Regions from separate parts of the Cryobacterium sp. SO1 genome, predicted to be linked through region 2. Evidence: predicted binding sites of a transcription regulator. Region 2 holds the regulator's gene; the other holds the start of a gene.
The links. The regulator LexA, encoded in region 2, represses DNA repair genes until DNA is damaged. The targets are predictions, from matches to a motif close to TCGAACANNTGTTCGA.
Positions count from the first base shown of each region.

Region 1 (11,201 bases), 1.2 Mb from region 2:
CCACCGACCAGCTCGGCAAGCTGCTCCTGGGCTGACCTGCCCGGATCCGCAGCATCCGCGCCGCCGGACCGCCCGCTGCACCGAGTTGCCGCAAAATGCCCCTTCACGCATCGTGAAGGGCATTTTTCGGCACGTCGTGCGGATGCGCGGGCGCCGACTTGCCGCAAATACCCCCTCCGGTAGCGCTGCAGGGGATATTCGACGCAACTCGCCGATAGTGGATTGCGGTGCGGCTTGCGGTGCGGCTTGCGGCTGCTAGCTGATGGCGGCGCGCAGCTCAGCGGCGGCGGCGGCCGGGTCGGCCGCGCTGTAGATGGCGCCACCGGCGACGGCCACCTCGGCACCGGCGCGCTGCACGGCCGCGATGGTGGCCGTGGAAACCCCGCCGGCCAGGGAGAAGGGCACCTGAGCGGTTTCGCCGGCGCTGAGCAACGTCTCGAGGCTGAAGCCCTCCTCGGCCTGCTCGTCCAGGCCTGCGTGCATCTCGACGAACACGGCGCCGAGCGCGATCACCTCGCGGGCCCGGCTGACCTTGTCGGCCACGCCGATGAGGTCCACGACGATGCCCTTGCCGTGCTTGGTGGCGGCCGCGACGGCGCCCACGATGGTGCTGTCGCCGGCCGTGCCGAGCACGGTGACCAGGTCGGCGCCGGCGGTGAAGGCGATGTCGGCCTCGAGCTCACCGGCATCCATGGTCTTCAGGTCGGCGAAGACGATCTTGTCGGGGTGCGCCTGCTTGATCGCGGTGACAGCGCGGAGGCCCTCTGCCTTGATCAGCGGGGTGCCGAGCTCGATGATGTCCACGTACGGGGCCACCTGGCCGGCGAGGGTGAGCGCGGCGTCGGTGGTGAGTACGTCCATTGCTACCTGAAGCTTCATGGGATCTGCTTTCTGTTGTCGGTGGGTGCTTCGAAAAGAGTGGGGTCTGGGCTATTCGAGGTTGGCGTGCCGGGGCCAGAGCTCGTCGGCCGTGGCACCGGATGCCTGCCAGAGGGTGTGGAAGACGGCGTCGCCGACGACGAGGACCGACTGCTCGAACAGCGCGCCGGAGTACTGCACGGACCGGGTGCCGCCGTGATCCTGTTTCTGGGCGGCGGGGAGCACCACGGTGACGTCGGCCAGGTCGGCCAGCGGTGACTCGGGCGCCGTCGTCAGCACGAGAACGCTCGCGCCGGCGGCATGCGCGGTCTCGGCGGCGCGCACGATTCCGGCGGTGCTGCCGGAGCCGCTGGCCGCCAGTAGGGCATCCTGGGCGGTGATCGCCGGGGTGGTGACGTCGCCGACCACGTGCACGACGAGGCCGAGATGCATGAGGCGCATCGCCGTCATCCGCAACGCCAGCCCGGACCGGCCGGCGCCGAGCACGAAGACCCGGTCGGCGGCGGCGATGCCCGCCGCCATGGCATCGAGGCTCGCGGCCGCACCGGGATCCGCCGCCAGCCGGCGCGCCACGGTGGTGTTCTCGGCCAGGATCGACTGCACGTTGGCGAGTACCGCCGATGTCGCCGTGCCGGCGGTCACGGCGCCGGCAGACTCGGCGCGGGCGGGGTCAACCTTGGCGGCCTCGGCTCGGGCGGGGTCAACCTTGGCGGCCTCGGCTCGGGCGGGGTCAACCTTGGCGGCCTCGGCTCGGGTGGGGTCGACCTTGGCGGTCTCGGTGCGGGCGGTCTCGGTGCGGAGCATCCCTCAATGATTGCCGCCCCCGCCCCCGCGTGCGGCCCACCGAACGGGCAGCCAGCCTACCCGGATGGGTAGGCGTGGTGGTCCGGCCGCGGGCATCCGGGTAGGCTGACTCGGTGAAGTCGATCACCAACCCCCGTTCCATCGAGCTGCTCGATGCCCTGCAGGCTGTCGTGGCCAGCTCGCTCCTCGACATTGCCGGCGGCTTCTCCGCGCTGCTGCAACCGCTGATCGGGCACACCGCGCTGGTGATCTTCACGGAGGACTGCACCGGCCGGCCTCAGAAGAAGGCCGGCGAACCGGCGATCATCGACGAGGTCACCCTGCTCGAGCTGGACGCCGTACGCCGGTCCCTCAACACCGAAGCCGCCGACCCGTGGGGTCTGCGAGCCGTGATCGGTGGCACCGACCGCCCGATCACCGCGTGGCTGGCCGGTACCGGTGCCCTGCTGGTGCTCACCGATCCCGAGCTCACCCCGGCCGGCCGGGCCGACCCCGAGTCGACCCTCGCGCTGGCCGGCCGGCTGTGGCAACTCGTGGCCACGAGCATCCGCCAGCAGGTGGCCGCGGCCGCCCCCGCCTACCTGCTCGACTCGCGGGCGGCCTCGGCCGAGCGTGCCAAGCTCATCGCCGACCTCACGGATGCCCATTCGACCGCCCTGGAGTCGATACTCGCCGTTCTGCGCTCGCCCACGGTGAGCGCAGAGGCCGCCCGCCAGACGGCGACAGACCTTGCCGCGAGCGCGATGGTGAGCCTGCGGGCGGTCTCCGACCGGGACAGGTCGCTGGCCGAGGAGCCAGTGGGTGAAGCCTTCGCCCGGCTGCGGGACGACCTGCGGCCGCTCGTGCGCTTCGGCGACCTCGACGTGCAGTTCGTCGAACCGCCGGCGAACGGGCGGGCGCTGCCCGGCGAGGTCGCCCATGCCGGCCGGGCCATCGTGCGCGGGGCCGTGCTCGCCCTGGTGGAACAGGCCGGGGTCAGCCGGGTGCGGGTGCAGTGGGACTGCGACGGCAGCAACCTGCTCATCCAGATCCGCGACGACGGCGCCGGGAACCTCACCGCCGACTCCCCCGGCGTGGGCCCGCTCACGGCCAGGGTCGCCGCCCTCGGCGGCACCTTCGGTGTGCAGGCCACCGCCGGCTGGGGCTCCGAGCTCGCGGTGTCGCTACCGCTCGATGCCCCGCTGGCTCCGTTGGCCCCGGCCGCTGAGTGGGGGCTGAGCCCGCGCGAGCAGGGCGTGCTCGCTCTCGTCGCGTCGGGAGCGCGCAACAAGGCCATCGCCGCCGAGCTCTCGATCAGCGAGAACACCGTGAAGTTCCACGTGGCCAACCTGCTGCGCAAGGTGGGCGCCGCCACCCGGGCCGAGCTGGCCTCGCTGGCCCGTTAGGGACGCACGGTTATCAGGACAAAGGTCGCAGGAAAGGACCAGAGCTCCGATTCCGTCCTTGTAATCTCACTTATTCCTTTTGTGCGGCACCCGCGCCTCGGGGCAGCCGCGCCTCGGGGCAGCCGCTAGTCGCGGGGCAACCGGATCGCGCTGGTCCAGCCGAAGTCTCCGGCATCCGCGCCGCCGCCGGCCGTCGCGGCCCGGGTGACGTGGCTACGCGCGTGCTCGATCGCGGCGTCCAGGTCGGTGAAGAGATGGTTGCGGTGCCGCAGTGACGTGATCACGCCCACCCGGGTGACGAGCTTGAGGTGCCGCGGCTGGATGCCCTTGACCAGCACCGTGATACCGCGCCGCTCCAGGGCCTGGATCATCTCGGTGATCACCCGGGCGCCGGTGGCGTCGAGGATCTGCAGCTGCGACATCCGGATGATCACGACGGTGATGTGGCTGGTCTGGTTGACGCGTTCGAGCATCCGCTCTGCGGCGCCGAAGAACAGGGCGCCGTCGAGCCGGAACAGGGCGATGCGTTCGTCGCCCGGCGCGGGTTCGCCGGGTAGCTCCTCACGGTGCACTCCGCTGGAGGCCGAGACCGACCGCAGGGCGAAGAACGCCGCCACGGCGATGCCGATGCCGACGGCCACGATGAGGTCGACCGAGACGGTGACCAGGGCGGTGATGATGAACACGGTGGCGTCCGAGCCCGTGGAGCCGATGATGCTGCGCACCGTGGCGATCGAGATCATGCGCGCTGCGGTCATCATGAGCACCCCGGACAGGGCGGCGAGCGGGATCTGCGAGACCACCCCGGTGGCCAGATAGACCACACCGATCAGCACGATCGAGTGCACGATGGCCGCCAGCCGGGTGCGGCCGCCCGAACGGATGTTGACGGCCGTGCGGGCGATCGCGCCGGTGGCGGGCATCCCGCCGAAGAAGCCGGAGGCGATCGAGGCCAGGCCCTGGCCCACCAGTTCGCGGTCGGCGTCGTACGGGCCGGTGTCGGAGAGGGTGACGGCCACTCGGGCCGAGAGCAGGGATTCGATCGCGGCGAGCGCCGCGATGGTGAGCGCGGGGCCGACCAGCGAGCCGAGCTGACCGGGATCGAGCTGGGGCAGCATCGGCGATGGCAGCGAGCTCGGCAGCTCGCCGATGCGGGCCAGCGGCAGGTTGGCCAGGTTGGCGATCACGGTCACCACGATGATGGCCACGATCGACCCGGGCAGCTTCTTGTGCACCAGCGGGGCCAGCAGCATGATCGCGGCGACCACGAGCACCATGGCCACCGGGATGATCACCGTGGACCAGTCCACGGTCTCGAAGGACTGCACGGCGGCCATGAAGGCGTTGCTGCTCGGCCCGGCCTTGGAGCCGATCGCGGCAGGCACCTGCTGCAGGAAGATGATCACGGCGATGCCGAGTGTGAAGCCTTCGATCACCGGCCACGGGATGAAGCTGACCGCGCGACCGAGTTTGAGCGCGCCGGCGGCGATCACGATGAGGCCGGCCATCAGGCTGAGCACGGCGACGACGCCGACACCGTGGGCGGCCACGACCGGGCCGAGGACCACGACCATGGCGCCGGTGGGCCCGGACACCTGGATGTTGGAGCCACCGAACACGGCGGCGATGACCCCGGCCACGATGGCGGTGATGAGTCCGCTCTCGGCGCCGGCGCCGGAGCTGACCCCGAAGGCCAGGGCCAGCGGCAGCGCGATGATGCCCACGGTGAGCCCGGCGACGATGTCCCCGCGCCAGGTGCGCTTCACGTCCCGATAGTCCTGCCAGCTAGGCAGCAGGGCGCGCAGGTAGCGGCCGGATGAGGCGGCAGCAGTGCCGATCACACTCACCGGGACACCGCGTCGCTGGTCAGCGCGCTGGAGCGCGCATCCGTCGACGCAAGCCTGGGCAGGCCTACCGTGCTGATCAGATGCTGCTGGGTGGTCTCGAGGATCTCGACGAGCAGCTGCCTGGCCACCGCGAGGAGGTCCGCCACCTGCGGGTAGGCCAGGCTGTAGAAGACCAGGCTGCCGCGGCGCTCGGCCACCACCAGGTTGTGCCTGCGCAGCACCGACAGGTGCTGGGAGAGGTGCGAGGCCTCCAGGCCGGTGTCGGTGAGCAGGTCGGAGACCGACAGGTCCGCCTCGGCGTTGGCGAGAACCTCGAGCACCCGCACCCGCACCGGATGCGCCAAGCCCTTGAACAGATTGGCCTTCACCTCGTACAGCGGACGGTTCGCATCCGTGAAGTTATCGATCGGGTCCTGCTTCATCGGTTCCATGAATTCATCATATCGCGCTATCACGACGGCGGACCCGGACGAAGGTCCCGTTCGGTCGGGTCGCCGGTCACGCCGCAATCAGCGGCAGCGGCAGATCTGGCCTCACCGAAGTGAGGCACGTCTACGAGGCCACGAGCCGGACGTGCTTACGCTCGCACTCCGGCTATCGGTGAGCCGGCGGCTATTCGGCGTTGGGGTCGGCGACCGTGGACGCCGGCGCCGGGGCGGGGGCGTTGCGGTGCGTGCGCCAGAAGTACTCACGTTTGAGGCTTGCCCAGCGGTCCATGCTGACGGCATGTGCTGAGGTGGACTTCGGGTCGGACACGAATGACTCTTCTCTTGACGTGCGTTCACCACGTCGAGCGACGTTCGACGGGTGAGGCAGGGCGTCAATCGAACGAGAACATTACCGTGGGATGCGTGGCGCCACTGTCGGTGGGTTCGGTCGCCATCGACCAGCTCGGCCTGATGGATTTCTGGGGCCGTGTGTCCAGTTTAGATCTCGCCATCCGGCGTCGTCAGGGGACGAAAGTCCCAATTCGAAGACGTGCCTGGGTTCTGTCTGGGAGGTGGCTGGGAGCCGCCGTGATTCAGCGCATACATAGGTGCAGGGGTCAGACTATTCGAGGCCCGAATCTGACTGGAGACTTCTGCGTGCGCACACTTCCTACTTTCCTCACCCTGACCGCGGTTGCGGCCGTCGCCCTCACCGGGTGTGCGGCATCGCCCGATCCGGCGGCGACCCCGTCGGCCACGAAAGCGGCGATCGCCTGCACCGATCCGGGTTCCACCTCGGACGCTGTGACCGTCGCCGGTGATGCCGGTGTCGAACCGACCGTGACCTTCGAAGCACCCCTGGCCGCGAAGGAGACCGAACGGACGGTCGTCAACGAGGGCACCGGGGACGCGGTGAAGGACGGCGACTCCGTTGCCATCTCCTACACCGCGTACAACGCGACCACCGGGGCCAAGCTCACCGCCGGCGGCTTCGGCGACGACGCCGGCCTCACCATCAACGTGGTCGACGGCCAGGGTGTCATCCCGGGCATTCTCAAGGGCGTTGCCTGCTCCAACGTGGGCGACAGGGTGGCCGTCGTGTTCCCGCCCGCGGATGGCTTCGGTGAGACCGGCAACACCGACCTCGGCGTGGCCGCCACCGATCAGCTGCTCTTCGTGATCGACATCAAGGAAAAGCTGCCCACCCGCGCCACCGGCGAAGACCAGGAGCCCACCGACGGTTTCCCCGCCGTGAAGCTCGCCGATGACGGCGAGCCCACCGTGACCATGCCCAAGGGCGACCCGCCCGCGGACCTCGCGGTCGAGGTACTCAAAAAGGGCGACGGCGCGGTCGTAGCGGACACCTCGACGGTGACCGTGCAGTACACCGGCGCGATCTGGGCCACCGGCAAAGTGTTCGACCAGAGCTGGGGCGTCGGACCCACGACCTTCCCGGTCTCCGGGTTGATCACCGGTTTCACCCAGGGCATGGTCGGGCAGACCGTGGGTTCCCAGGTCGTGATCGTCATCCCGCCGGGTGAGCTCGGCTACGAAGGCGGCAACGAGACGGCCGGCATCAGCGCCACCGACAGTCTGGTCTTCGTCGTCGACATCATCGCGGCTGCGTAGCCACGCCCGGCGGCCTGCCCAGTTATTGCACAGGCCGCCGGGATAGCCTTCGGGGAGACCGCTCACTGCGGTCCCGGACGAGGGATCAGTACCCGGAACGCGACAAGACTGGCCGCGGGAGTGCTGTCATGTCGTGGATCATTTTGATCGTGTCCGGGGTTCTCGAAGCCGTCTGGGCGACAGCCCTGGGCAAGTCCGAGGGCTTCAGCAAGCTCTGGCCCACCGTGATCTTCGGGGTGGCATTGGTGCTGAGCATGAGCGGCCTCGCGTTCGCGATGCGCGGCATCCCGATCGGCACCGCCTACGCAGTCTGGGTGGGCATCGGCGCGGCCCTGACCGTGCTCTACGCAATGATCTTCGGCGGGGAGCCGGCGTCCCTGATCAAGATTCTGCTCATTCTGGGTCTCATCGGCTGTGTCATCGGCCTGAAGCTGGTGGACGACAGCCACTGACATCGCCTCGGTTCGCATGCTCGCCCAGGGCGGCGGCGCTCGTATTGCGCATCCGGGTCAGTGTCTGTCCCGGGTCAACGGTTGCCGGTGGCCTCAGCCAGTAGACCCCGCGGTTTTCGAATATCTGCCAGCCCTGGGCGTGTAGCAATCGGTGATGGGGCGGGCAAAGCAGGATTCCGACGCGAATGTCGGTGGCGCCGTGGTCGCGGGCCCATTCTTCGAGGTGGTGGGCTTCGGTTCTGGAGGGGGGTCTGTCGCAGTCGCCCCATCGGCAGCCGCCGTCGCGGGCGGCCAGTGAGATGCGTTGCGCGGCGGTGAAGATGCGTTCTTCGCGGCCGAGGTTGAGGGGTTGGCCGTCGTCATCGAAGGTGACCTCGATGGTGCCGCTGGTGCAGATCATCCGGTTGATGGTTTCCCGGCACACTGGTTGGGGGTGGCCTTCGATGAAGCCATGCCCGGTGCCGTCGGGAATCGCCACGAGCACCTCGGTCGGGTCGTGAGATGGTGGCGGCGATGCTGCGGGCGGGGTGGATAGTGCGCCCGGAGCCGGCGGCTGCGGCTGCGGCTGGGTGGCCGTGTCGCCACGCGCAGCCGGCGATGGCGTGGCCTGTGTGTGGCCGACCGGTCCAGGGTCGACCGGTTTGGTCGCGGTGACGAGGACCCGGACGGCGGGGGTGCGGCCGCCCAGCATGCGGTTCGGGTTGACCGTGCTGCCAGCCTTGAGCAGCTCGACGAACGTGTCGGCGGTGAGTTGGTCGGTGCTGCGCGGGTCGTCCTGGACTGCTTTGGCCCACGCGGCCCGGTTCGGGTCGACGAAGCGCACTCCGCCACGCCGCGGTCCCGTGGCGCTGTCGTACACGGAGAGCAGGAACGCGCCCTGCTCGGGTGGGAACTGTCCGTTGAGGTGCACCTGTCCGGAGTCGCTGGTCCAGATCCGCAGGTAGCGGTCGTCCCAGGCTTTCTTCTCGCGGGTCGCGATGCCGGCTTCGTCCAGGGTGTCGCGCATGCGGCGAGAGCGTTTGAGCAGCTCGTCGACAGTCGTCTCCTTGGCCTCGGCGAGGAGCTTCTGCACGGCAGCCCACAGAGCCTCGGCGGTGATCACCTCGTCGATCTTCCCGAGGCCTGCACGGATCGCATGTGCCGCGGCGACGGAGAGGGTTCCGGTGGCGACGGCGGCGGAGATCGGGCTGTACCAGGGCAACAGAGCCGGATCGGCACAGGCGAGGCGATCGAGACCGCCGACTCCATCAACCCCGCCAGTCCCGCCAGCCCTGTCAACGCCGCCAACTGCGTCGGCCCCGTCAACTCCACCAACTCCGTCCCGGCCGGCACCGCCGAGCCCTGCCTGCTCGTCAAGGAGCCGGCGGGCCGCTTCGCCCTCGACCGCGGCCTGAGCGGCCTCGGCATCGCCGAGCATCGTTCCCACATCCACAAGCTTCCGGGCATCGGCGCGGGTGGAACCGGTGAGGGTCTGGATCAGCTCGGCCGGCGACAAAAAACCCTGCCGGGCGGCGAGGCCCCGCTGGCCCAACTCGGGCCGGGAACGGTGCGCGAGGGTCTTCGCCAGCCACACCGATCGGGTCTCCACCAAGCCACGCAACCTGGCCAGGTCCTTCTGGCCGGCGATCAATTCCGCGTCGGAGAGCGCGTCGTAGTCGGCGCTGCACGCCCCCAGGTGCTCCACCGCTTCAACCGCGGCGATCAATGGCCTGGGCAGCGAATCGGCCGACAGCGCGGCCGTCGGCACCGAAGCCGTCGGCACCTCGGCATCCTGCACCGTGGTAACCGGCACCGTGGTAGCCGGCACCGTGGTAGCCGGCACCGTGGTAGCCGGCACCGAAACATCCGGCGGGGTACCGGGTTCGAAGGCGGCTGCGATGGTGACCATGCAGTGAGAATAGCTCAGTATAGAACGTTTGTGTGATGAAGTTGACGGCTGTGGAGAACTTTTTTCACACCTTCTCCGCCCCCCCTGATCCGGGCGCGCTGCTTCTCCTCGGTGCCGCCGGGCAGCGAAGCTCAGACGGCGAAGGGCGGGCGCTCCAGGTCGTCATCGCCGTCAGCGGCTGCCGGATCGGTGCCCACGGTGATGATGGCGTTGTTCTCGTCCACGTGCACCACCGTGGGCACGTACGCCCTGGCCTTCTTAGTGCTCATCTGGGCGTAGGAGATGATGATGACCAGGTCACCCTGGTGCGCCATCCGCGCGGCGGCGCCGTTGACGCCGATCACGCCGCTGCCGCGCTCCCCGGCGATCAGGTAGGTCTCGAAGCGGGCGCCGTTGTTCACGTTGACGATGCTCACCAGTTCGCCGGGCAGCAGGTCGGCCGCGTCGAGCAGGTCGAGGTCGACGGTCAGCGACCCCACGTAGTGCAGTGCGGCGTGCGTCACGGTGGCGCGGTGGATCTTGGATTTGAACATGGTGCGGCGCATCTGGGAAAAGCCTTTCGCGGTTCGACCTCTCCACGATACGCGTGCCGCGCCGGGCCCAGTGTCAGGGGGTCGAACTAGAGTGAATCGAATGCCTCACACTCCCTCCATTTCTCCGGCACAGGCTTCGCCGGCACGGACTTCCCCGGCCGGTCCCGCCGACTCCGCCCACCCCGCCGCCGACGGTTTCGTGCGCGTGCGCGGCGCCAGGGAGAACAACCTCCGCGACGTGGACGTCGACATTCCCCGCGACGCCATCGTCGCGTTCACCGGCGTCTCCGGCTCCGGCAAGTCCTCCCTGGCGTTCGGCACGATCTTCGCCGAGGCCCAGCGCCGCTTCTTCGAATCCGTCGCGCCGTACGCACGGCGCCTCATCCAGCAGGGCCACACCCCGCACGTCGACCTGATCACCGGCCTGCCGCCGGCCGTGGCCCTCCAGCAGCGCCGCGGTTCGCCCAGCTCCAGGTCCAGCGTCGGCACCGTCACCACGCTGTCCAATTCGATGCGGATGCTCTACTCCCGAGCCGGCACCTACCCCTCCGGGTCAGCCCTGCGCCTGGACTCCGACGCGTTCTCCCCGAACACCGCCACCGGTGCCTGCCCCGAATGCCACGGTCTGGGAATCTCTCACACCGTGACCGAGTCGCTGCTGGTGCCTGACGCGAGCCTGAGCATCCGCGACGGAGCCATCGCCGCCTGGCCGGGCGCCTGGCAGGGCAAGAACCTGCGCGACATCACGGCGGTGCTCGGGCACGACATCGACCTGCCCTGGCGCCGGCTCAACCGTGAGGCACGAGACTGGCTCCTCTATACCGAGGAGCAGCCCGTCGTGGAGGTCACTCCGCAGCGGGACAGGGTGGCCAAGCCGTACAAGGGCCGGTTCTGGAGCGCGAAGAGCTACGTGATGCACACGCTGGCCGATTCGAAGAGTGCCCAGATGCGCCAGCGCGTGCTCCCCTTCGTGGAGACCGGCCCGTGCCGGCTCTGTGGCGGCAGCGGCCTGCGCGCCGAAGCCCTGGCGGTGCGCTTCGCCGGCCGGCCGATCAACGAACTCAACGCCCTCACCCTCAGCGAGCTCGCCGAAGTGCTGCGGCCCACCGCCGAACTCACCGGCGCCACCGGCTCACACCGCTCAGCCCAGTCCGGCGAGGTCACCGAGGTCGCGGTCACCGTGGCCGGCGACCTGGTGCGCCGCCTCGAGGTGCTCATCGACCTCGGCCTGGGCTACCTCAGCCTGAGCCGCGCCACCCCCACCCTCTCCCCCGGCGAGATGCAGCGGCTGCGCATCGCCACCCAGCTGCGCAGCGGCCTCTTCGGCGTGATCTACGTGCTCGACGAGCCCTCGGC
Region 1 is NZ_CP067394.1:73,474-84,674, reverse strand. It holds gene BJQ95_RS00385 (HAD hydrolase-like protein) at 1-35, shown strand, start outside; gene hxlA (3-hexulose-6-phosphate synthase) at 256-879, opposite strand; gene hxlB (6-phospho-3-hexuloisomerase) at 931-1,521, opposite strand; gene BJQ95_RS00370 (LuxR C-terminal-related transcriptional regulator) at 1,797-3,068, shown strand; gene BJQ95_RS00365 (SulP family inorganic anion transporter) at 3,194-4,915, opposite strand; gene BJQ95_RS00360 (metalloregulator ArsR/SmtB family transcription factor) at 4,912-5,337, opposite strand; gene BJQ95_RS00355 (hypothetical protein) at 5,528-5,671, opposite strand; gene BJQ95_RS00350 (FKBP-type peptidyl-prolyl cis-trans isomerase) at 6,001-6,972, shown strand; guanidine-III (ykkC-III) riboswitch at 7,025-7,089, shown strand; gene BJQ95_RS00345 (multidrug efflux SMR transporter) at 7,101-7,424, shown strand; gene BJQ95_RS00340 (HNH endonuclease signature motif containing protein) at 7,390-9,312, opposite strand; gene panD (aspartate 1-decarboxylase) at 9,444-9,857, opposite strand; gene BJQ95_RS00330 (excinuclease ABC subunit UvrA) at 9,946-11,201, shown strand, end outside.
Region 1: the regulator LexA is predicted to act here: its motif matches at 9,333-9,348, upstream of BJQ95_RS00340 (HNH endonuclease signature motif containing protein).

Region 2 (11,201 bases):
ACGGCGAGTGCAGGATGACCCGCCAATCGCCGAGCTCGTCACGGAACCTCTCCACGACCAGGGTCTGGTCGGTGGGCAGGTACCGGGTGGCTGCACGCTGCTCGTCGAGGAAGACCAACAGGTTGGTCGTCGCGCGTGCGTCAAGGCCCGCGGCCAGGCACCGCGCGTTCGCCTTGGCGGGGGTGAGCGCCGACACCTCACGGAGGAAGGCGCCGATGGCCGCACCGAGCTCGGCGGGCCGGCCCAGGCCGTCGCCCTTCCAGAACGGCAGCCGGCCCGGTTCGCCGAACGCGGGCACCACGAGCACCCTGTCGTGGGTGATCTCCTGGATGCGCCAGCTGGTGGCGCCGAGCGCGAACACGTCGCCGACCCTGGATTCGTAGACCATTTCCTCGTCGAGCTCGCCGACGCGGCGGCCGGTGGGCGAGTCGCCGCCGACCATGAAGACGCCGAACAGGCCGCGGTCGGGGATGGTGCCGCCGCTGGTGACGGCCAGGCGTTGGGCGCCGGGCCGTCCAGTGAGCAGGCCCGAGTCGCGGTCCCAGATGATGCGTGGTCGCAGTTCGGCGAACTGGTCGGACGGGTACCGGCCGGCGAGCAGGTCGAGGGTGGCTTCGTACGCGGAGCGGGGCAGGGTCGCGAACGGTGCGCTCCGCCGCACGGCGTCGAACCATTCCTCGGCGTCGATGGGTTCGAGGGCGACGGCGGCGACGGTCTGCTGGGCGAGGATGTCGAGTGGGTTCGCGGGCACCTGCAGCGACTCGATCATGCCGGAGACCATCCGCTCGGCGGCGACGGTGGCGTGGATGAGGTCGGCCCGGTGTTTGGGGAAGATGATGCCCCTGGAGACCTCGCCGACCTGGTGGCCGGCCCGGCCCACCCGTTGCAGGCCGCTGGCCACGGACGGCGGCGATTCGACCTGCACCACCAGGTCGACCTCGCCCATGTCGATGCCGAGCTCAAGACTCGAGGTGGCCACCACGCAGCGCAGCCTCCCGGACTTGAGGTCGTCCTCGATCATGGCCCGCTGTTCCTTGCTCACCGAGCCGTGGTGGGCGCGGGCGAGCAGCGCTTCGGCGCCCTCGCTCTGGCCGCTGCCGCCCAGCAGTTCCGCGGGCGGCCGCGGCGGTGGCGTGACGGCAGCCCGGGCAGAGGATGCGCCGGCGCCGCCTGCCGCGCCGGGTCCGGCGCCAGCCGTGCCGCCGGCATCCGTTGCGCTGCCGCTTGGGCCACCCGCGAGCACCAGCTCGGCCTCGTCCGCGGCGGCGAGCCGATCGGAATAGATCTCGTTGAGCCGGGCGGTGAGCCGCTCGGCCAGCCGCCGGGAATTGGCAAAGACTATCGACGAGGAGTGCGCGAGAACGGCATCCACGATGGCGTCTTCGACGTGCGGCCAGATCGACCCGGTCTGCGGGGCGGCGGCGGAGGTGGCGCCCTCCGGGGCGGACACGGCGCCGAGCTGGGTCATGTCGTCGACGGGCACGACCACGCGCAGGTCGAATCGCTTCTCGTTCTTCGGCGCCACGATCTCGACCGGCTCGAGGCCGCCGAGGAACCGGGCGACCTCCGACGCCGGCCGGACCGTGGCGGACAGGCCGATGCGCTGGGCCGGCTTGGCGAGCAGGGCGTCGAGGCGTTCGAGGGACACGGCGAGGTGCGCGCCGCGTTTGCTGGCCGCGACGGCGTGGATCTCGTCGATGATCACGGTGTCGACACCACGCAGCGACTCGCGGGCGGCGGAGGTGAGCATCAGGAAGAGTGATTCCGGGGTGGTGATGAGGATCTCGGGTGGCGTCTTCACGAGCGCGCGGCGGTCCGCGGCGGGGGTGTCGCCGCTCCGCACGCCGACGGTCACCCGCACCGGTGCCAGGCCGAGCCGTTCGGCGGCCTGGCCGATGCCCACCAGTGGCGCGCGAAGGTTGCGTTCCACGTCCACGCCGAGGGCCTTCAGCGGCGAGATGTAGAGCACCCGGGTGCCGGTGGGCGCGGCGGTGGCAGCTGGGGAGGACGTAGGCGCGGCGGCGGCAGCTGGGGAGGACGCAGGCATGGCGGCGGCAGCTGAGGAAGACGCAGGCATGGCGGCGGTATCAGTGGCGGCGGCATCCGTCACCGTCGGCGTGCCTGCGGAGGCCGAGTAGAGCCGGTCGAGCGCCCAGAGAAACGCGGCCAGGGTCTTGCCCGACCCGGTGGGGGCGACGACGAGGGTATGCGAGCCGCGGGAGATGGCGTCCCAAGCGCCGAGCTGAGCCTCGGTGGGAGCGTCGAACGCGCCGGAGAACCAGGTTCGGGTGGCCGGCGACAGTCGCTGCAGAATCTCCGTCATCCTCCCATCCTCCCCGATCCCACCGACATCGGCCCGGATGCCGCCCCCACTGTTCCCGATGCGGACAATTGTGCCCGGCACACCGGGTGCAATTGTCCGGAGTGGTAATAGTTAGTGCTGCCGGGGCGGATGCCGCGCGCGGGACGGGCGGATGCGGCGGGACGGGTCAGGCGGAGGCGACGAGCTGCACGCGCAGGGAATCGACGCCGGTGGCGATGACGTCGTCGGCGGCCCAGCGGGCGGCCAGGCGGGCCAGGGTGGCGTCGAGGTCCGCGCGGCTGAGCCCGTCGACGAGCTCAAGGCGCACGATCAGCTCGGGTCCGGCCAGCCGGGCCTCGGGGTCTCCGGCGGTGAGGCGAACCGACAGTGCGGCGAGTTCGGTCGTGATGGACTCCTCGAACGCGGCGGCGACCTGACGGCTGGCGTAGCTCGGGGTCCACGGCGCGGACTGCGCGATGGCCCAGAGCGCCGGCCGGCGCACGACGAATTCGGTCTCGGCGGTGGGGTCGAGCACCACCAGGTCGGTGTTCTCCTGCGCGGCCGCCAGGGCCACCCGGGCCGCGTCGGCGGGCACCGGCCTGGCCTCGGTGTTCCATTGGCGCATCGTGGCGGAAGACGAGAACACCGGCAGCACCGCCCGGCCGTCCGGCCCGGCGACGGTGATGATGGACAGTTCCTGGGTCTTGTCGACCCGCAGGCCGTGCGGGCTATGTTCGGCGGACCCGGTGGCGCCGTCACCGCCGTCCGCATCCGCGCCGAGCGCGGCAACCAGCGGGATCAGCAGACGCGCCGAGCGGAGGGCGTCGATCACGCCCTCCTCGCCCAGCTCTCTGGCACGGAAACGGCCGAGCGCGGCGATCAGCGCCGGCGGCGCCAGGCCGTCATCGTCGGCGAACGCGGTGTCGTCCAGGGACCGGCCCGCCCAGGGCTGGCCGGCGGAGTCGGCGCCCGGGTCCGGCCGGCCGGTGGAGCCGAGGTTATGCGCCGGAGACATCCAGCGCCTCGGCGAGGGTGAACGCGCCGGCGTACAGCGCCTTGCCCACGATCGCGCCCTCAAGGCCCAGCGGCACGAGCTCGCGCAGCGCCGCGATGTCGTCGAGGCTGGCGATGCCACCGGAGGCGATCACCGGGCGGTGGGTGCGCTCCATGACCTCGCGCAGCAGTTCGAGGTTCGGGCCCTTGAGGGTGCCGTCCTTGGTGACGTCGGTGACGACGTACCGGGTGCAGCCGGCTTCTTCGAGACGTTCGAGCACCTGCCACAGGTCGCCGCCGTCCTTGGTCCAGCCTCGGGCGGCGAGGGTGGTGCCGCGCACGTCCAGGCCCACCGCGATGGCGTCGCCGTACTGCGCGATCACACTCGCGGCCCACTCCGGGTTCTCCAGTGCGGCGGTACCGAGGTTGATCCGCTTCACGCCGGTGTTCAGTGCCGCTTCCAGCGATGCGTCGTCGCGGATGCCGCCGGAGAGCTCGACGTTGACGCCGCGGAGCTGCTTGATGACCTTCTTGAGCACGCTGGTGTTGTTGCCACGGCCGAACGCCGCGTCGAGGTCGACGAGGTGGATCCACTCGGCGCCCTGGTTCGCCCAGTCGAGGGCGGCATCCATCGGGTCGCCGTAGTTGGTCTCGGTGCCGGCTTCACCCTGGGTGAGGCGCACGGCCTTGCCGTCGGCGACGTCGACGGCGGGCAGGAGGACCAGCTTCGGGGTCTTGTTGAACTCGCTCATGATGTGCTGTGGTGACCTTTTCGTGTTCGTGCGGCAGCGTGTGAGCGGCCGACTGGGGATGTCTAGTCGCGGAGCGTGCCGAGCCAGTTCTTCAGCAGGCGGATGCCCGCGTCCCCGCTCTTCTCCGGGTGGAACTGGGTGGCCGTCAACGGGCCGTTCTCGACCGCGGCCAGGAACGGTGCTCCGTGTTCGGCCCAGGTGAGCCGGGGAACCGGGAACGGCGGCATGACGTCGAGGGTCCATTCCTGGGCGGCGTAAGAGTGCACGAAGTAGAACCGCTCCTCCTCCAGCCCGCGGAACAGCACCGACTCGGGGTCGGCGGTGACGGTGTTCCAGCCCATGTGCGGCAGCACCGGTGCCGGCAGCGCGGTGACGGTACCCGGCCACTCGCCGAGGCCCTCGGTGTCGACGCCGCGTTCGACGCCGTGTTCGAACATGACCTGCATGCCCACGCAGATCCCCATCACCGGGCGCCCGCCGGAGAGGCGTTTGTCGATGATGTCCCCACCGTGGGCGTCGTTCAGTGCCGCCATCACGGCGCTGAACGCGCCGACGCCGGGAACGAGGAGGCCGTCGGCTTCGAGGGCGAGCTTGCGGTCACCGGTGAGGGTGACGTCGGCGCCGGCCAGCTCGAGCGCCTTGACGGCCGAGTGCACGTTGCCGGTGCCGTAGTCCAGGACGACGACCGAGGTCACAGGGCACCCTTGGTGGACGGGATCCCGGACACGAGCGCGTCGTAGGTCTTGGCCTGGCGGAAGGCGCGGGCGAAGGCCTTGAACTCGGCCTCCGCGATGTGGTGCGGGTCGCGGCCGCCGACCACGGTGACGTGCACCGTGAGCGCGGCGTTGAAGGCGATGGCTTCGAAGACGTGCCGCACCATGGAGCCGGTGAAGTGGCCGCCGATGAGGTGGAATTCGAACCCGGCCGGCTCCCCGGTGTGCACCAGGTAGGGCCGCCCGGAGATGTCCACCACGGCCTGCACCAGGGCTTCGTCCAACGGCACCAGCGCGTCGCCGTAGCGGGAGATGCCGGACTTGTCGCCCAGGGCCTGCTTGATGGCCTGACCCAGGACGATGCCGATGTCTTCGACGGTGTGGTGCACGTCGATCTCGATGTCGCCCTTGGCGTGCACGGTGAGGTCGGTCAGCGAGTGCTTCGCGAAGGCCGTGAGCAGGTGGTCGTAGAACGGCACACTGGTGTGGATGTCGCTCACCCCGGTGCCGTCGAGGTCGATCGACAGGTCGATGCTCGATTCGCTCGTTTCGCGCTGCAGGTGGGCACGGCGAGGCGAGGGCGTGACATTGCTCATGGCGTTAGTTTATTCGGCTATCGGAGCGAGCCGTGCGATGGCGTCCAGGAACGCGGTCGTCTCGGCGGCGGTGCCGGCCGAGACCCGCAGGTGGCCGGGGATTCCGACGTCGCGGATCAGGATGCCGTCGAGAAGGAGCGCCTCGAAGGTGGCGCGCGGGTCGGCGACCCCGCCGAAGAGCACAAAGTTGCTGCTGCTGCGGAGTGGGCTGAAGCCTAGAGCCCTCAGCTCGGTGACCAGCCGGTCGCGTTGCACCCGGATGTCGTCGACCATGGCGAGCATCTCGCCGGTGTGGGCCAGCGCCGCGACGGCGGCCGCCTGGGTGAGCGCGGACAGGTGATAAGGCAGCCGCACCAAGCGCAGCGCATCCGTGACCGCCGGGTCGGCGGCGAGGTAGCCGAGCCGTACGCCGGCGAACGCGAACGCCTTGCTCATGGTGCGCGACACCAGTAGGCGTTCCCGGCCCGGCAACAGGGTCAGGGCGGTGTCGGTGCCGTCGGGTGCGAACTCGGCGTAGGCCTCGTCGACCACGACGATGCCCGGGGTGGCGTTGTAGACGGCTGCGATAGTCGCCAGGGACAGCGGTGTGCCGGTGGGGTTGTTCGGCGAGCAGAGGAAGACGATGTCCGGCGCGCTCTCCCGCACCCACCGGGCGGCGGTCTCCGGCGAGAGCTCGTAGTCGGCGTCGCGGTCGCCGGGGATCCAGCGGGTATCGGTGCCGGACGCGAGAATGGAGTACATCGAGTAGGTCGGGGCGAAGCCGAGCAGGGACCGGCCCGGGCCGCCGAAGGCCTGCAGCACCTGCTGCAGAACCTCGTTGGAGCCGTTGGCCGCCCACATGTTGTCGCGGGTGAGACCGTGGCCGAGGTAGCCGGCGAGATCGTCCCGCAGCTGGCTGAATTCCCGGTCGGGGTACCGGTTGACGGTAAGGATGGCGTCGGCCAGGGCGGCCGCGATGTCGGAGGCGACGGCGGGCGGGATCGGGTGGGTGTTCTCGTTGACGTTCAACGCCACCGGCACGTGCAGCTGGGGTGCACCGTACGGGATTTGTCCACGGAGGTTGGCACGCAGGGGCAGGTCGTCGAGGCTGGTCACCCGAACAAGCTTAGTTGCGCCGCGCCGGGCCTCATTCAACGGGCCTGTGCGGTGGCCGGATCACGCGGGCGCCGGATCATGCGGCGGCCGGATCAGTTGTCGGCCGGATCAGTTGTCGGCCGGATCAGTAGTCGGCCGGATCAGTAGTCGGCGGGTAGCGCGAGGCGCTGGCCGGGCTGCACGGCCTCGGAGGCGAGCTGGTTGAGGTTGACGATGTCGGCGATCACGTCGCGCGGGTCCTGCGACGGGGCAATCGTCTCGGCCAGCTGCCAGAGGGACTGGCCGGCTTCGATGGTGACGTAGTCGAAAGCGGCCGCGCCGATGCCTGCGGTGCCCTCGGCCGCGGCCATGCCGCCGTTGAGGGCGACGCCGATGGCGCCGAGCACCAGGGGCACCGCGGCGAGGGTGGTGAACACGGCGCGCCCGCGACGGGTCAGTCGCAGGTGCGTGGTGGGCGTGCTGGCCTGGGCGGGGCTGATTCGGGTGTGGCTGGCCGCGGCGTGGGTGATGGAGCCGGGCTTCACTGCGTATGCGCTCATGTCAAACCTCCTGGTAACGCATCTGGCCCTCGGCCGGGAGGGCCAGATGCGAATCTATGTTCCGAATATATCTTCGAGTGTTCGAACAATCAACCCTGTTTCCGGATATTGTGGAGAGATATTCCGCAACACACTCGAATGCATGTCTACGACATCGTCGCTCGGTGGCTACAGTTTTGATCGGGTAGCAGTACTCAAACAGACACCACCGACATTGCCGCCGACGGTTCTCAGACGCACTTCGGTGGCACCATGTGCCGGCACGGTCCGTGCCGCACAGCTAGCAACACCAGCCCCAGACCGAGCACCAGCCCAACCGACTAACCAGAGGAGCGACACCGTGGCACAACAGAGCACACCTCGGGACAAGGGCGGCACGCGACGCCGCAAGAGCCTGAGCGATAAACAGCGCGCCGTGATGGACGTCATCCAGCGTTCGGTCCGCGACCGCGGCTATCCGCCGAGCATGCGCGAGATCGGTGACGCGGTGGGCCTGTCCTCGCTGTCAAGCGTGACCCACCAGCTGCACCAGCTCGAGTTGAGCGGGTACCTGCGTCGCGACCCGCACCGGCCACGCGCGCTGGAGGTGCTCATCGAGCTGCCCCAGTCCTCCGAGGAGGTCACGCCAGGCGCCGCAGACGACTACCAGTCCGGCATCCAGGTGGGCGACGCGGCGATGGTGCCGCTCGTCGGACGCATCGCCGCCGGTATCCCGATCATGGCCGACCAGCAGATCGACGAGATCTTCCCGCTCCCCCGCCAGTTGGTCGGCAAGGGCGAGCTGTTCATGCTCAAGGTTGTCGGTGAGTCGATGATCGACGCCGCCATCTGCGACGGTGACTGGGTGGTCATCCGTCAGCAGAAGACCGCGGAGAACGGTGAGATCGTCGCCGCCATGCTCGACGGCGAGGCCACCGTGAAGGTGCTGCGGCAGCGTGACGGCCACACCTGGCTGCTGCCACGCAACACCAACTTCGAGCCGATCCTGGGCGACTACGCCGAGGTCCTCGGCAAGGTCGTCGCGGTGTTGCGTTCGGTCTAGCCCCGGTTCCCACGAAACAGGCCCGACCCCGCGTGGGGTCGGGCCTGTTCTGTTACCGGCGGAACTCAAGAAAACGGATCAGACCAGGGTCGCCCGCACGGCGCGCGTCGCGTCGACGATGTTGCGCAGCGACTCCACGGTCTCCGCGTAGCCGCGGGTCTTCAGCCCGCAGTCCGGGTTGACCCAGACCTGGCGGGCGGGGATCGATTCAAGCGCCCGCTCGAGCAGCTCGGTGATCTCCGCCACCCCGGGCACGCGGGGCGAGTGGATGTCGTAGACGCCCGGGCCGATACCGTGGTCGAAGCCGCTGGCCTGCAGATCGGCCACGACCTCCATCTTCGACCTGGCGGCCTCGATGCTGGTGACGTCGGCGTCGAGGTTGCGGATCGCGTCGATGACGACCCCGAACTCGGAGTAACAGAGGTGCGTGTGGATCTGGGTCGCATCGGCCACGCCGGCGGTGGCCAGTCTGAACGATCCGACGGACCAGTCGAGGTAGTCCGCGTGGTCCTTCTTCTTCAGCGGCAGCAGCTCCCGCAGCGCCGGCTCGTCGACCTGCACGACCTGGATGCCCGCAACCTCGAGGTCTCGGATCTCGTCGCGGAGGGCGAGCGCGACCTGACGGGCGGTCTCGCCCAGCGGCTGGTCGTCACGCACGAACGACCAGGCCAGGATGGTGACCGGTCCGGTGAGCATGCCCTTGACCGGCTTCTCGGTGCGGCTCTGGGTGTAGCTGGACCATTCCACTGTGATCGGCGCCGGCCGGGACACATCACCCCAGAGGATGGACGGTCGGGTGCACCGGCTGCCGTAGGACTGCACCCAGCCGTTCTCGGTCACGGTGAAGCCGTCCAGGTTCTCGGCGAAGTACTGCACCATGTCGTTGCGTTCGGGTTCGCCGTGCACCAGCACGTCCAGGCCCAGGTCTTCCTGGAGTTGCACGACCCGGTCGATCTCGGCGCGCATGAGGTCCTGGTAGGCGGCGGGGTCCAGCTCGCCGGAGACCAAGCGGGCACGGGCGCGGCGGATGTCGCCGGTCTGCGGGAAGGAGCCGATGGTGGTGGTCGGCAACGGCGGCAGGTTGAGCACGGCCGTCTGCGCGGCGAGCCGTGTCTCGTAGTCGCCGCGGCTGAAGTCCGCCGGGCTGAGCCTGTCGAGCCGGGCGCGCACGGCACCGTCGCGCACGCCGGGTGCGACCCGGCGCTCGGCGAGGGATGCTGTGGCCGCAGCGAGCTCGGCCTGGATGGCGTCCCGGCCCGCGGTCAGACCGCGAGAGAGGGTGGCGACCTGCCCGATCTTCTGATCGGCGAAGGCCAGCCAGCCGGTGAGGTCCGCACCGAGCTTGGTCTCGTCGGTGACGTCGTGCGGCAGGTGCAACAGGGAGGTGGAGGTGGACACCGTGACCCGGTCGGTCAGGGCGCGCAGCCGGCCGATTGTGTCGAATGCCGCCGCGAGGTCCCCCCGCCAGATGTTGTGGCCGTCGATGACACCGGCAACGAGGGTCGTGTCGTCCAGCCCGGGGATGCCGGCCGGCACCGTGCCGCGCACCAGGTCCAGGCCGATCGCCTCGACCGGGGTGCCGGCCAGCACGGGAAGGGCGTCGTCGAGGCTGCCGTAGGGGGCTGCGACGAACAGGGCCGGGCGGGAGTCGAGCCCGCCGAGGGTCTTGTAGGCCTGGGCGAGGGCGGCCAGGGCGCGATCTCGCGGGATGCCGATGCTCTCGCTCACGAGACCGGGTTCGTCCAGCTGCACCCACTCGGCGCCGGCCGCGGCGAGGCGTTCGATCAGGGTCGCGTAGACGGGCAGCAGGTCGTCGAGGCGGTCGAGGGGGTGGAAGCCGGCCGGGGCCACTTCGCTCGGCTTGGCCAGCAGCAGGAAGGTGACCGGGCCGACGATGACCGGCCGGGTGAGGAAACCGTCGGCGACGGCTTCCTCGAATTCCCGCACGATGCGGTCGCTGGCGAGGTGGAACCGGGTCTCGGGGCCGATCTCCGGCACCAGGTAGTGGTAGTTGGAGTCGAACCACTTGGTCATCTCGAGGGGCAGGTTCTGGCCCGCGCCCCGAGCAAGGGTGAAGTAGCCGGCCAGGTCGAGGCGACCGTCGGCGTCAACGAGGTCCGCGAACCTGTCGGGCACGGCGCCCACCGTGACGGCGGCATCCAGCACCTGGTCGTAGAACGAGAAGCTCTCGGGGATCGACGAGTCGGCGCGGCCGAGGCCGAGTCCGGCGAGGCGCTCCCTGGTGGTGCGACGCAGCGCCCACGCGACCGCCTCCAGCTCGGCGGTGTCGATGCGGCCGGCCCAGAAGGCTTCGACGGCCTTTTTCAGTTCGCGCCGGCGTCCGATTCTGGGGTAGCCGAGGATCGTTCCGGTGGGGAATGCGGGGACGGTGGTGGTCATCAATAGTCCTTCGTGGAGTTAATGCCGGTGTGGACGCCGAGAGAGGCGCTGGGCGAGGTCGGGGGTGCGGGTTGGGACCGGCCGGGCGCCAGAGCACCGGCGCGGTCGAGGACGGTGAGGACGGTCTCGTGCTGGTTGAAGGCGTAGAGGTGCAGGCCGGGCGCGCCGCCGGCGATGAGCTTTCGCGCCAGGGTCACGGCATGGTCGATGCCGATCTCGCGCTGACCTTCGGCGGTGGGCTCGACCTCCAGCTGGATCGCCAGCTCGGAGGGCAGGTCCTCACCGGAGAGCTCGAGGATGCGCCGCAACCGGCCGGGGCTGGTGACGGGCATGATCCCCGGGAGGATCGGGAACTCCACCCCGGCCTCCCTGGCCCGCTGGATGAAGCTCAGGTAGTGGTCGGCGTGGAAGAAGAGTTGGGTGATGGCAAGGTTGGCTCCGGCGGCCTGCTTGGCCAGCAGGGTGTCGATGTCCTGCGCCGTGGACCGGGAGCGCGGGTGCCCGTTCGGGAACCCGGCCACCGCGATGCGCACGTGTTCGTGTTCGGTCTTGACGGCGCGGGCACGGGGCAGTCCGGGGATCGGCGTCTCCCGGTACGGCACCCGTTCGGCCTGTACCCGGTGGATCAGTTGCACGAGTTCACCGGCGCTCTGCAGGTCGCCCAGAAAGGTGTCGCCTTCCGCGAGCCCCTCGGGCGGGTCTCCGCGCAGGGCCAGGAAGCTCCGCACTCCGGCGTCGAGGAACTCGCGGATCAGGCTGCTCGCCTCGG
Region 2 is NZ_CP067394.1:1,241,532-1,252,732, reverse strand. It holds gene BJQ95_RS05855 (DEAD/DEAH box helicase) at 1-2,323, opposite strand, end outside; gene BJQ95_RS05850 (SseB family protein) at 2,490-3,317, opposite strand; gene priA (bifunctional 1-(5-phosphoribosyl)-5-((5-phosphoribosylamino)methylideneamino)imidazole-4-carboxamide isomerase/phosphoribosylanthranilate isomerase PriA) at 3,301-4,047, opposite strand; gene hisH (imidazole glycerol phosphate synthase subunit HisH) at 4,110-4,742, opposite strand; gene hisB (imidazoleglycerol-phosphate dehydratase HisB) at 4,739-5,356, opposite strand; gene BJQ95_RS05830 (histidinol-phosphate transaminase) at 5,366-6,451, opposite strand; gene BJQ95_RS05825 (LysM peptidoglycan-binding domain-containing protein) at 6,592-6,990, opposite strand; gene lexA (transcriptional repressor LexA) at 7,409-8,032, shown strand; gene metE (5-methyltetrahydropteroyltriglutamate--homocysteine S-methyltransferase) at 8,111-10,432, opposite strand; gene BJQ95_RS05810 (methylenetetrahydrofolate reductase) at 10,432-11,201, opposite strand, start outside.